DNA from 2 places in the Streptomyces sp. NPDC059256 genome. Region 1 is predicted to be linked to the other one. Evidence: riboswitches for the same ligand, from Rfam matches in the RefSeq annotation. Region 1 holds a riboswitch; the other holds the start of a gene.

Region 1 (6,551 bases):
CTCTGGAATCTGTTGACCTGGCTGATCGGTCTGCCGTCCAGCTCCTCGCACGCCCTCATGGGCGGTCTGATCGGTGCGACCATCGCGTCGGTCGGTATCAGCGGAGTCAACGGCGGCACCGTGGTCACCAAGGTGCTCATCCCTGCGATCGCAGCCCCGCTGGTCGCCGGTATCGCCGCCTACCTCGCGTCCCGGCTGACGTACCGCCTCGGCCGGAACACCGACCCGAAGTCCACCGCCAAGGGCTACCGCGCCGGCCAGATAGCCTCGGCCGGCCTCGTGTCCCTGGCCCACGGCACCAATGACGCCCAGAAGACCATGGGTGTCATCACCCTCGCGCTCGTCGCCGGTGGAGTGCTCGTCCCCGGCTCCAACCCCCCCATGTGGGTCATCGCATCCGCGGGCATCGCCATCGCCCTCGGCACCTACCTCGGTGGGTGGCGCATCATCCGCACCATGGGCAAGGGCCTGACCGACCTCCAGCCGCAGCAGGGCTTCGCCGCCCAGACCAGTGCGGCCAGCGTCATCCTCGCCTCGTCGAACCTCGGCTTCTCCCTCTCCACCACCCACTCGTGCTCCGGCGCGGTGATGGGTGCCGGTCTGGGCCGCAAGGGCGGGGTGGTCCGCTGGTCGACCGCCACCCGGATGTTCGTGGCCTGGGGTCTGACCCTGCCGGCCGCCGGTCTGGTGGCCGCCGGTTCCGAGTACGTGACCAAGCAGGGTGACTGGGGCGTGGCGGTGGTCGCCACCTTCCTGGTCGCCTCGTCCGCCGCCATCTGGTTCATCTCCCGCCGCCAGGTCGTCGACCACACCAACGTCAACGACACGTCCGAGGAAGGCGAGCCCGCGGGCGTGGTCACCACGGCCATCGCGGCCGTCACCCCGCCGCCTGCCGGCACGACGATGAACAACTCCCTGGACGACCTCAAGACGACCATCCCGGCCCGCAATGCCGCGACCCCCGAAGCCGGCCCCGCCAGCCCGGCCGCGGTGTAAGGACTGAAGACCATGAAAATCGACTGGGTAGCCCTCGGCTCCGTCTTCGGCGTGAGTCTCGTCGCCACCATTGCGCTGGTGGGCCTGTTCACCCTGGGCATCATCGGTCTGAGCAAGCAGGGGGCTGCGACCGCCTCCGGCACCGGCTCGGTTGCCCTTCCCCGGATAGGCGCCTACACCTGCTTCGCCCTCTGCACCGCGGCCATCAGCTACGGCATATATCTGATCGTCACCTGAGGCCGCACCTCACCGCACAGCAGCAGTCGTTTCACAGCCGGGCCGTCGATCTCTCGGGATCTGCGGTCCGGCTTCTGCGTGCCCTGAGGGATCCTCGGGAAGCAGGGGCGATGTGGGGCTCGGCACACTGCACCGTCGCAGGTCAACGGCAGGTTGACGGCTGTTCTCGGGGCGTGGTGGACTGCCGGGGCCAACTACGACAGCAGCAGAGGAAGCCGGTGCGAATCCGGCGCGGTCCCGCCACTGTGACCGGGGAGTTCCTCCCCGTGAGCCAGGAACTCTCGCCGTCGATCACGTCGAACCAGGGCGCGGACACCCTGAGTGAGGACATATCGCCATGCCCGGCTACGGTCCAGCCCCTGCCTTGATCGACGGCATCCACTTGCTGTGCGGTGCACCCCCGGCGACGCCGGCCCGGCAGGGAACACGGATATCCCACGGGCCGGCACCAAGGGCCCTCCGAGGCGGAACGCCGGTCTGAAACCCATGCGTACCGATCGTGTCTTCGCGTACGGGGCGGCTGCCGGGCTCCTGGCTGATCTACTGCTCGGCGACCCGCGCCGAGGGCATCCCGTCGCCCTCTTCGGGCGGGCCGCCGGCACCGTCGAGAAGGCCCTGTGGCGTGACCACCGCGGCTGGGGAGCCCTGTACACGACGCTCTGCGTCGGCGGGGCCACCGCGACCGCCGCCCTGGCGTCCCGTGCCACCCGCCGCAGTCCGGTGCTCCGCACCGCGCTGACCGCGACCGCCACCTGGACCGTGGTCGGAGGGACGTCACTGGGCCGGGAGGCCCGTGCCGTCGGTGCCGCGCTCGCGGCCGGTGACATCGAGCGGGCCCGGGCCCGGCTGCCACACCTGTGCGGACGCGACCCCCAGTACCTGGACGAGCAGCAGATCGCCCGGGCGGTCGTCGAGTCCGTCGCCGAGAACACGTCGGACGCGGTCGTGGGGGCCCTGGTGTGGGGCGCGGTCGCGGGCGTGCCCGGACTGGTCGCCTTCCGTGCGGTGAACACCCTGGACGCGATGGTGGGGCACCGGTCGCCCCGGCACCGACGGTTCGGCTGGGCCTCGGCCCGGCTCGACGATGTCGCCGGCTGGCCCGGAGCGAGGCTGACGGCCGCTCTCGCCGCCGTCGCGGGCGAGAGCGCCCCCCGGGCACTCGCGGCCTGGCGGGCCGACGCCCATCGGCATCCCAGCCCCAACGCGGGACCCGTGGAAGCCGCGTTCGCCGGTGCGCTGGGAGTACGACTCGGCGGGACGCTCTCCTACGCCGGACGGATCGAGCACCGACCGGTCCTGCACTCCGCGGGCCGGCAGGTGGAGTTGGCCGACATCGAGCGGGCGGTACGGCTGTCACGACGGGTCGGGGTGTTGGCGCTCGGTGTGGGCGTGATGGCCCGCTCGCTGTTCGCACGGGCAGCGAGACCGCAGCGAGGACGACGAGAGGGCCGGGGGACCTGATGACGAGCCGAGGGCGCGGCGGTGGCCTGCTGATCGCCGGCACCACGTCGGACGCGGGCAAGAGCGTGGTCACGGCGGGCATCTGCCGCTGGCTGGTGCGGCAGGGGGTGAAGGTCGCTCCGTTCAAGGGCCAGAACATGTCCCTGAACTCCTTCGTCACCCGACAGGGCGCGGAGATCGGCCGGGCCCAGGCGATGCAGGCGCAGGCCGCCCGCGTCGAGCCCAGCGCACTGATGAACCCGGTGCTCCTCAAACCCGGCAGCGACCGGTCCAGCCAGGTCGTGCTGATGGGCAGACCGGTCGGTGAGATGAGCGCCCGCGGCTACCACGGCGGCCGACAGCAGACCTTGCTGGCCACCGTCGTGGAGTGCCTGGAGGAGTTGCGGGCCACCCATGACGCCGTGATCTGCGAGGGGGCGGGAAGCCCCGCCGAGATCAACCTACGGCGGACCGACATCGTCAACATGGGTGTCGCCCGGGCGGCCGGGCTGCCGGTGCTGGTCGTGGGCGACATCGACCGCGGTGGGGTGTTCGCCTCCTTCTTCGGGACGACGGCACTGCTCGCGGCCGAGGACCAACGCTTGGTGGCGGGCTACCTCATCAACAAGTTCCGCGGCGACGTCTCCCTGCTGGAGCCGGGCCTCGACATGCTCCACGACCTCACCGGACGGCGGACGTTCGGGGTCCTCCCGTACGCCCACGGGCTCGGGATCGACGAGGAGGACGGTCTGCGGGTGTCCCTGCGCGGTGCCGTACGCGAGTCGGTCACGGCGCCCCCGGTCGGCGAGGACGTGCTGCGGGTCGCGGTGTGTGCGCTGCCGTTGATGTCCAACTTCACGGACGTGGACGCGCTGGCGGCGGAGCCGGGGGTCCTCGTGCGCTTCGTGGACCGGCCCGAGGAGTTGGCGGACGCCGATCTGGTGATCGTCCCGGGCACCCGGGGCACGGTACGGGCCCTGCGCTGGCTCCAGGAACGCGGTCTGGCCGGGGAGTTGGCCAGGCGAGCGGCGGCGGGCCGACCCGTGCTGGGCATCTGCGGGGGCTTCCAACTCCTCGGCGAGCACATCCACGACGAGGTGGAGTCCAAGGCCGGGTCGGTCACCGGGCTGGGACTGCTCCCGGTCCGGGTCCGCTTCGCCGTGGAGAAGACGCTCGCCCGACCGGTCGGAAGTGCGCTCGGGGAGCGGGTGGAGGGGTACGAGATCCATCACGGGGTGGCCGAAGTCCTCGGTGGGGAGCCCTTCTTGGCGGGATGCCGCCTCGGGCAGGTGTGGGGCACCCACTGGCACGGTTCCTTGGAGAGCGACGGCTTTCGCCGACAGTTCCTGCGCGAGGTCGCCCGGGCCGCGGGCCGTCGGTTCGTGCCGGCCCCCGACACATCGTTCGCGGCCCTGCGCGAGGAGCAGTTGGACCGGCTCGGCGATCTCATCGAGGAGCACGCGGACACCGATGCGCTGCTGCGGCTCATCGAAGGGGGTCCGCCCGCGGGGCTTCCCTTCCTGCCGCCGGGAGCACCGCCACTGCCCGGAGTCTCCACAACGGGCGGCCGTCCGAAGGGCCCGGCCGCCACCGAAGGAGCTGGGAGCGACCCGAAGACCGAGGCCGGCACGGGAACCGCAACGGACATCAGGCCGAAGGACCAGACGGACACCCGGACGGACACCCGGACCGAGAGCCGGACGGAAGCCCGAACGGAAACCGTCACCGAACCCGCGTCGACGCAACAGTTGCCGGGGCCATCTCCGCTCCCGCACACCCATTCGCACATCTCACAGGAGGCCGGATGAGCACGCCGTACCCGTTCACCGCCATTGTCGGGCAGGACGACCTTCGGCTCGCCCTGCTGCTGAACGCCGTATCACCGCAGGTGGGCGGTGTGCTCGTCCGCGGTGAGAAGGGCACGGCCAAGAGCACAGCGGTCCGGGCGCTGGCAGCTCTGATACCGGAGGTGTCGATCGTTCCCGGCTGCCGGTTCTCCTGTGATCCGGGCGCACCCGATCCGGCGTGCCCTGACGGGCCGCACGAGCCCGGTGTCCCCGCCGCCCGCCCCGCGCGCATGGTGGAGTTGCCGGTGGGTGCGTCCGAGGACCGGTTGGTCGGCGCCCTGGACATCGAGCGGGCGCTGGCGGACGGTGTCAAGGCGTTCGAGCCGGGGCTGCTCGCTGCCGCGCACCGCGGAATCCTGTACGTCGACGAAGTGAATCTGCTCCACGACCACCTGGTGGACGTGCTGTTGGACGCCGCAGCCATGGGGGCGTCCTACGTGGAGCGGGAGGGCGTGTCCGTACGGCACGCGGCGCGGTTCCTGCTGGTGGGAACGATGAATCCGGAGGAGGGCGAGCTACGGCCGCAACTCCTGGACCGGTTCGGTCTGACGGTGGAGGTGGCCGCGTCCCGCGAGCCCGACCAGCGGGTCGAGGTGGTGCGAAGGCGACTGGCGTACGACGACGACCCCGTCGCGTTCGCCCTGCGGTGGACCGCCGAGGAGGACGCCCTACGGGCGAAGATCGTTGCGGCGCGGGTGCTGCTGCCGACGGTGTCGCTCGGTGATGACGCCCTGCGGCAGATCGCGGCCACCTGCGCGGCGTTCGAGGTGGACGGGATGCGCGCCGACATCGTGATGGCGCGCACCGCAACGGCACTGGCCGCCTGGGCGGGACGTACGGACGTGCTCGCCGAGGACGTACGACAGGCCGCCCTGTTGGCACTCCCCCACCGCCGTCGGCGCAACCCCTTCGATGCGCCGGGGCTCGACGAGGACAAGCTGGACGAGACGCTGGAGGAGTTCGGCGGGTCCGACACCGATCCCGATCCGGACCCCGACTCAGACCCGGACCCGGACACGGACACCGACCCCGGCGGTGGGCCGGGCGGTGGATCGCCCTCCCCTGACTCACCCGACGCTCCCCAAGCGCCCGATGCGCCCGCACCACAGGACTCCCCGGACACTCCGGACACCCCAGCCGCTGAGGACGCCTCCCCCCGGCAGGACTCCCCCGGTACGAGTGGAGCCGGTGAGCAGCGTGCCGTCCAGGCCACGGAACCCTTCCGTACGAAGGCGCTGAGCGTGCCGGGCATCGGCGAGGGGGCGGCCGGCCGGCGCTCACGAGCGCGGGCCGAGCACGGCCGGACCACGGGCTCACGCCGGCCTCGTGGCGCCCTGACCCGGCTGCATCTGGCAGCGACCGTGCAGGCTGCCGCCCCCCATCAGCGGGCCAGGGGGCGCAGCGGCCCCGGGCTGGTGATCCGCCGGGACGATCTGCGGCAGGCGTCGCGTGAAGGGCGCGAGAGCAATCTCGTGCTGTTCGTGGTGGACGCGTCCGGTTCGATGGCGGCCAGACAGCGCATGGGCGCGGTCAAGGGCGCGGTGCTCTCGCTGCTGCTCGACGCCTATCAGCGCCGGGACAAGGTGGGGCTGATCACCTTCCGCGGCCAGGACGCCGAGGTGGCACTGCCGCCGACGTCATCGGTGGACACGGCAGCCGCCCGGCTCGCCCTGCTGCCGACGGGCGGGCGCACTCCGCTGGCCGCCGGGCTCTTCAAGGCCCATGACGTGCTGCGGGTGGAGCGGATGCGGGATCCCTCGCGTCGGCCCCTGTTGGTCGTGGTGACGGACGGGCGGGCGACCGGCAAGGGGCCCGACCCGGTGGGCCTGGCGACCCGCGCCGCACGGCTGCACGCCAGTGAGGGCACGGCTGCGATCGTCGTGGACTGTGAGTCGGGGCCGGTCCGGCTGGGGCTCGCCGTTGCGCTGGCGACCGATCTGGCGGGTACGGCGGTGACGCTGGACGAACTGCGCGCGGACGCCATCGCCGGCCTGGTGAAGGACGCCCGGCAGCCGGGTGAGCAGACCGCCC
Region 2 (6,551 bases), on a different contig from region 1:
CATCGCGCTTCCTGCGCCGCTGCGCCGCCCTGTTCGCGATCGGCGTCTTCCACGCGGTGGTGCTGTTCCCCGGGGACATCCTCACCACGTACGCCCTGTTGGGGCTGATCCTGCTGGCCGCCCGCGGCACCCGGCCACGAGCGGCGCTGCGCACCGCGTTCCTTCTGTTCGGGATCACGGCACTGCTGTACCTGCTGCTGGGCCTGTTGATATGGCTCGACGGCGGTGCCTCCGTGGACACCCCGGAGACCGCGGCGGGCATCCAGGACACACTGGCCGCGCTGCGCGGCGATCCCGCGTCCGTCATCGGCGAGAACCTGGCCAGGCTGTCGGATGTCCTGCTGATCATCGTCCTGCTCCAGGGGCCGGCCGCACTCGCCGCGTTCCTGGTGGGACTCGCCGCGGGCAAGAAGGAGTTGCTGGCGAATGTGTCAGCGCACCGCACCCTGCTGCGGCGGCTCCAGTGGATCGGCTTCCCGGTGGGTCTGGCCGGTGCCGTCTTCTACGCCTGGGCATCGCAGGGGACCCAGGGGGTGGACTTCCTGTCGTTCGCGGTCGCCGTCGATCTGCTGACGGCCCCACTGCTGACCGCCGCGTACGCGGCGACCGTGCTGCAACTGGTCGCGACCGCCCGCGGTGCCCGCATCGGTCGGGCGCTGGCGCCTGCCGGGCGGATGGCGCTGACGAACTACCTCAGCCAGTCGCTCGTCCTGGCCGTGCTGTTCACGGGCTTCGGCTTCGCCCTCGTCGGACGGGTGGGTCCGGCCACTGCGGTGTTGATCGCCCTCTCCCTGTTCGCCGTGCAACTGGTGTGGAGCCGCTGGTGGCTGGACCGTCATGCGTACGGGCCGGTCGAATGGGTGCTGCGGGCGATCACCAACGCCCGGCGACCGCGCTGGCGGAACGAGCGGTAGCCGTCCACCACCGGCCGACGGGTCCGGACGGCCCCACCGAGGGCCGTCCGGGCCGGTGTCGGCTCAGGCGTCGCCGCCCGCCGCCTCCGCCTCGTCCTCCAAGGTGCCCTCGGTGGAGAGGAACACCTCCCGCAGCGCCGCCAGAACGGCCGGGTCGGGCTTCTCCCACATGCCCCGCGACTCCGCCTCCAACAGACGCTCCGCGATGCCGTGCAGCGCCCAGGGGTTCGCCTGCCGCAGGAACTCCTGGTTCTGCGCGTCCAGGACGTACGTCTCGGTCAACTTGTCGTACATCCAGTCCGCGACCACGCCCGTCGTCGCGTCGTACCCGAAGAGGTAGTCGACGGTCGCCGCCAGTTCGAACGCCCCCTTGTAGCCGTGGCGTCGCATCGCCTCGATCCACTTCGGGTTGACCACGCGCGCCCGGAAGACACGGGACGTCTCCTCCACCAGCGTGCGCGTCCGGACGGTCTCCGGGCGGGTCGAGTCACCGATGTACGCCTCCGGGGCGGTGCCCCGCAGTGCGCGCACGGTCGCCACCATGCCGCCGTGGTACTGGAAGTAGTCGTCCGAGTCCGCGATGTCGTGCTCCCGCGTGTCGGTGTTCTTCGCGGCGACCTCGATCCGCTTGTACGCCGTCTCCATCTCGGCGCGCGCCGGACGCCCGTCCAGTTCACGGCCGTAGGCGTAGCCGCCCCACACCGTGTAGACCTCCGCGAGATCGGCGTCCGTACGCCAGTCGCGCGAGTCGATGAGCTGGAGCAGGCCCGCCCCGTACGTCCCCGGCCTGGAGCCGAAGATCCGGGTCGTGGCGCGGCGTTCGTCGCCGTGCTCGGCGAGGTCGGCCTGGGTGTGTGCCCGGACGAAGTTGTCGTCCGCGCCCTCCTCCAGCGAGGCCGCGAGTCGTACGGCGTCGTCGAGCAGCCCGATCACATGCGGGAAGGCGTCCCGGAAGAAGCCCGAGATGCGCAGGGTCACATCGATGCGCGGCCGGCCCAGTTCGGCCAGCGGGATCGCCTCCAGTCCGGTGACCCGCCGCGATGCGTCGTCCCAGACGGGGCGGACGCCCAGCAGCGCCATCGCCTCGGCGATGTCGTCGCCCGCGGTGCGCATCGCGCTCGTACCCCACAGGGACAGTCCCACCGATGTCGGCCACTCGCCGTTGTCGGTGCGGTAGCGGTTGAGCAGCGAGTCGGCGAGCGCCTGCCCGGTCTCCCAGGCCAGCCGGGACGGCACCGCCTTCGGGTCGACGGAGTAGAAGTTGCGGCCGGTCGGCAGCACATTGACCAGTCCGCGCAACGGCGAACCCGACGGCCCCGCGGGCACGAAACGGCCGTTCAGCGCGCGGACGGTGTGATCGATCTCGTCGGTGGTCGCCGCCAGCCTGGGCACGACCTCGACGGCCGCGAACCGCAGGATGTCGGCGACCTGCTGACCGTGCTCGGCTGGTACGGCCGCGAGGTCCCAACCCGCGTCGTCCATCGCCTGCACCAGCGCCCGGGCCTTCGCCTCGGCCTCGTCGGCGGTGGTGCGGGTCGCCGCGGACTCATCGAGCCCCAGCGCCTCCCGCAGCCCGGGCAGCGCGGTCGTACCGCCCCAGATCTGGCGGGCGCGCAGGATCGCCAGCACCAGGTTGACCCGGTCCGCACCGGCCGGCGCCTGGCCCAGGACGTGCAGTCCGTCGCGGATCTGGGCGTCCTTGACCTCGCACAGCCAGCCGTCGACGTGGAGGAGGAAGTCGTCGAAGCCGTCGTCGTCGGGACGGTCGGCGAGCCCGAGGTCGTGGTCGAGCTTCGCGGCCTGGATCAGCGTCCAGATCTGGGCGCGGATCGCGGGCAGCTTCGCCGGGTCCATGGACGAGATCTGCGCGTACTCGTCCAACAGCTGTTCAAGGCGGGCGATGTCGCCGTAGGAGTCGGCACGGGCCATCGGCGGTACGAGGTGGTCGATCAGGGTGGCGTGCACCCGACGCTTGGCCTGGGTGCCCTCACCGGGGTCGTTGACCAGGAACGGGTAGATCAGCGGCAGATCGCCGAGCGCGGCATCGGGTCCACAGGCCGCGGACAGTCCGGCGTTCTTGCCGGGCAGCCACTCCAGATTGCCGTGCTTCCCGAGGTGGATCATCGCATCGGCGCCGAAGCCGCCCTCGGCGTCAGGGGTGGCGATCCAGCGGTAGGCGGCCAGATAGTGGTGCGAGGGCGGCAGATCGGGGTCGTGGTAGATCGCAATGGGGTTCTCGCCGAAGCCGCGCGGCGGCTGGATGACGACCAGCAGGTTTCCGTGCCGCAGGGCGGCGAGGACGATGTCGCCCTCCGGATTGCGCGACCGGTCCACGAACATCTCACCGGGCGGCGGCCCCCAGTGCTCCTCCACAGCGGTGCGCAACTCCTCGGGGAGGGTTGCGTACCAGCGCCGGTAGTCGGCTGCGGGAATGCGGACCGGGTTGCGGGCCAACTGCTCATCGGTGAGCCACTCCCGGTCGTGGCCGCCCGCGTTGATCAACGCCCGGATCAGCTCGTCACCATCCCCGGACGCCAGCCCGGGCACGTCCTCGGTGCCGAAGTCATAGCCCTCGGCGCGCAGTCGCCGCAGCAGGGCGACGGCACTGGCGGGGGTGTCGAGGCCGACCGCGTTGCCGATGCGCGAGTGCTTGGTGGGATAGGCGGACAGGACCAGCGCGAGGCGCTTGTCCGCGGCGGGTATGCGGCGCAGCCTGGCGTGCCGCACGGCGATCCCCGCGACCCTGGCGGCGCGTTCCGGGTCGGCGACATAGGCCGGCAGCCCATCGGCGTCGATCTCCTTGAAGGAGAACGGCACGGTGATCAACCGCCCGTCGAACTCGGGCACCGCGATCTGGCTGGCCGCGTCCAGCGGGGAGACGCCCTCGTCGTTCTCCTCCCAGTCGGCGCGCGACCCGGTGAGACACAGGGCCTGGAGGATCGGTACGTCGAGCGAGGTGAGCGCACCCGCGTCCCAGGACTCGTCGTCACCGCCGGCGGACGCCTCGGCGGGCCGGGTGCCGCCGGCGGCGAGCACGGTCGTCACGATCGTCTCGGCCGCCCGCAACTCCTCGATCAACTCGGGCTCCGGCGCCCGTAGCGAGGCCACGTACAGCGGCAGTGCCCGGCCGCCCGCCGCCTCGATCGCCCCGCACAGGGTGTCCACGAACGCGGTGTTTCCGCTCATGTGGTGGGCGCGGTAGTAGAGGACGGCGATGGTGGGGCCGTCCGCAGCACCGGCCGCAGCACCGGCCCCTGCACCGTTTTCGCTGCCGGACGTGCGCTCCAGCCGCCCCCAGGAGGGCGCGGGCGCCGGCGGGTCGAAGCCGTGGCCGGTGAGCAGGACGGTGTCGGAGAGGAAGCGCGCCAACTGCTCCAGATTGGCCGGGCCACCGTGGGCGAGATAGGCGTGGGCCTCGGCGGCGATGCCGATGGGGACGGTGGAGGCGGCCATCAACTGCGCATCGGGCGCCTGCTCACCGGTGAGGACCACCAGCGGCTGACCGCTGGCGCGAATCCGGTCGAGCCCCTCCTCCCAGGCACGGACCCCGCCCAACAGTCGTACGACGACCAGCCCGGCGCCTTCGAGCAGCGCGGGCAGGTCGTCCAGGGCGGTGCGGGAGGGGTTGGCGTAGCGGAAGCCGACCGGGCCGCCCGCGGCACGGGCACTGAGCAGATCGGTGTCGGACGTCGACAACAGGACGATGTCGGGGGCGTCGCCGGGGGAGTTCGGCGGGCTGGTCGGTCCATCGGTCGAAGGGGTCTTCGGTGCGTGCGGCATACGGCATCGGGCCTTCCTCGGGGTGTCCACGCCCCGGGCGGTGTCTGGCGACGGGAGTTCCTGACTCGCCGCCCCGACGACTGCCTTCGTCCGGCCGGCTCACAGTGGCGGGACCGCGCCGGGTTCACACCGGGCTTCCTCCACTGTCGCCTTCTGCGTTGCCGGACCGGGTGGCCCGTCCCCGAAATAGTAAGGGTCGCCTATTCGGTGCGGTTCATACCGTCTTACTGCCGTGGCTCATACCGTCCCAAATGACGGTCATGACTGGTCGGTATGCTCGCCGACATGCCCACCTCACCCCGCCCGGCCCGAGCCGGCGCCACCGGTACGACCCCCTCCGGGGGGCGCGGTGACGCCTGCCCCGGCTCCCTGCGGCTGCACCGGGCGGACGACGGCGCACTGGCCCGGATCCGGATACCCGGGGGTGTGCTGCGCCCGGCGCAGGCCGAGGCACTGCTGACCGCGGCCCGACGGCTGGGCGACGGCGAACTGCACCTCACCTCTCGGGGCAATGTGCAGTTGCGCGGACTCGACGAGCAGTGCGGCGGAGAGTTGGCCCAGCTCCTGGGGAACGCAGGGCTGTTGCCGTCCGCGACCCATGAGCGGGTGCGCAACATCGTGGCCTCGCCACTGGCCGGGCTGGACGAACTCGGCGAACTCGGCGAACTGGCCGGGCAGGGCGGACTGGGCGGACTGGGCGGACTGGGGGGAAACGGCTCGGGGCGCGGCGTACGCCGGTGGTTGAGGGCGCTGGACGAACTGCTCTGCGCCAGCGATCGGGCGGCGGCCCTGTCGGGGCGTTTCCTGTTCGCCCTGGACGACGGGCGCGGCGACGTGGACGCCCTGCGCGCGGATGTGACCCTGCTGGCCGCCGACACATCCGGACCGACCGCGGCGGACCATGGCGGTGGCGCCGGACTGACCGCGGCGGACCATGGCGGTGGCGCCGGACTGACCGCGGCGGACCACGACGGTGGCGCCGGACTGCGGATCGGGGACAGCGATGACGTACTGCTGCTGGCCCGTTCGGACGATGGCCCGAGGGCCGCGCTGCTCTGTGCTGAAACGTTCCTGGATGCGGCGGATCTCACACCCGAAGCAAAGGTCTGGCGGATACGGGACCTCCCGGACACCGGCGCACGACTGCGGGAAGGGACCCTGGCACGGCTCGCGAAGGCCGGCATCCCCCTGGCGGGCATCCGACAGCACCCCCGGCGAGAGACCGCCACCCCGCCCCCGTACGGAATCGTCACCCCACCGGCCCCCCGGCAGACTCCCGACCCATCTGACCCACCCAACTCATCCGTCCCGCCCATGCCGCCCTTCCCGCCACTCCCGTCTTTCCCGTCCCTCCTGTGCATCCCGCGCGGCCCGAGCGGCCCATCTGAGGCCATCCGTCCCAGCGCCCCCGCCGCCACTTCCCCGGCAGCGCTCTCCATCGGCGCCCCCCTCGGCCGACTCACCGGCCCCCAGTGGGAACGGCTGACCAGCGCCGCCCGGAAGGCGCCCGACGGCGAACTGCGCCTCACCCCCTGGCGCGGAGTGATCGTCACCGGTGTGCCCGGCGACCAGGCCGGCAGCACCCTCGACGAACTGGCCGCAACCGGGCTGATCACCACGGCCGACTCCCCCTGGACCGGTGTGGGCGCCTGCATCGGCACGCCCGGATGCGCCAAGTCCGCTGCCGACGTCCGCGCCATGGCCGAGGCCGTGGTCTCATGGGAACTCCCGTCCGCAGTAGGGAGGTTCACCCAACTCCCCGTCTACTGGTCCGGCTGTGAACGCCGTTGCGGACGCCCCCCGGGAGACCGGGTCGATGCCCTCGCCACCCCCGACGGCAGCTTCCGAGTGACCCGC

Evidence for each region. A riboswitch is a leader RNA that binds a small molecule or an ion and turns the genes downstream of it on or off. The one in region 1 is predicted to bind cobalamin.
Region 2: another riboswitch for cobalamin. It lies ahead of cobN (cobaltochelatase subunit CobN); the one in region 1 lies ahead of ACFXJL_RS15570 (cobalamin biosynthesis protein).

Annotation. Positions count from the first base shown of each region.
Region 1 is NZ_JBHYZO010000005.1:372,345-378,895, reverse strand. Features, by position in the region: gene ACFXJL_RS15580 (inorganic phosphate transporter) at 1-996, shown strand, start outside; gene ACFXJL_RS15575 (hypothetical protein) at 1,009-1,233, shown strand; cobalamin riboswitch at 1,393-1,535, shown strand; gene ACFXJL_RS15570 (cobalamin biosynthesis protein) at 1,720-2,694, shown strand; gene ACFXJL_RS15565 (cobyric acid synthase) at 2,694-4,481, shown strand; gene ACFXJL_RS15560 (putative cobaltochelatase) at 4,478-6,551, shown strand, end outside.
Region 2 is NZ_JBHYZO010000002.1:558,052-564,602, reverse strand. Features, by position in the region: gene ACFXJL_RS06950 (DUF418 domain-containing protein) at 1-914, shown strand, start outside; gene cobN (cobaltochelatase subunit CobN) at 978-4,694, opposite strand; cobalamin riboswitch at 4,729-4,889, opposite strand; gene ACFXJL_RS06940 (cobalamin biosynthesis protein CobG) at 4,968-6,551, shown strand, end outside.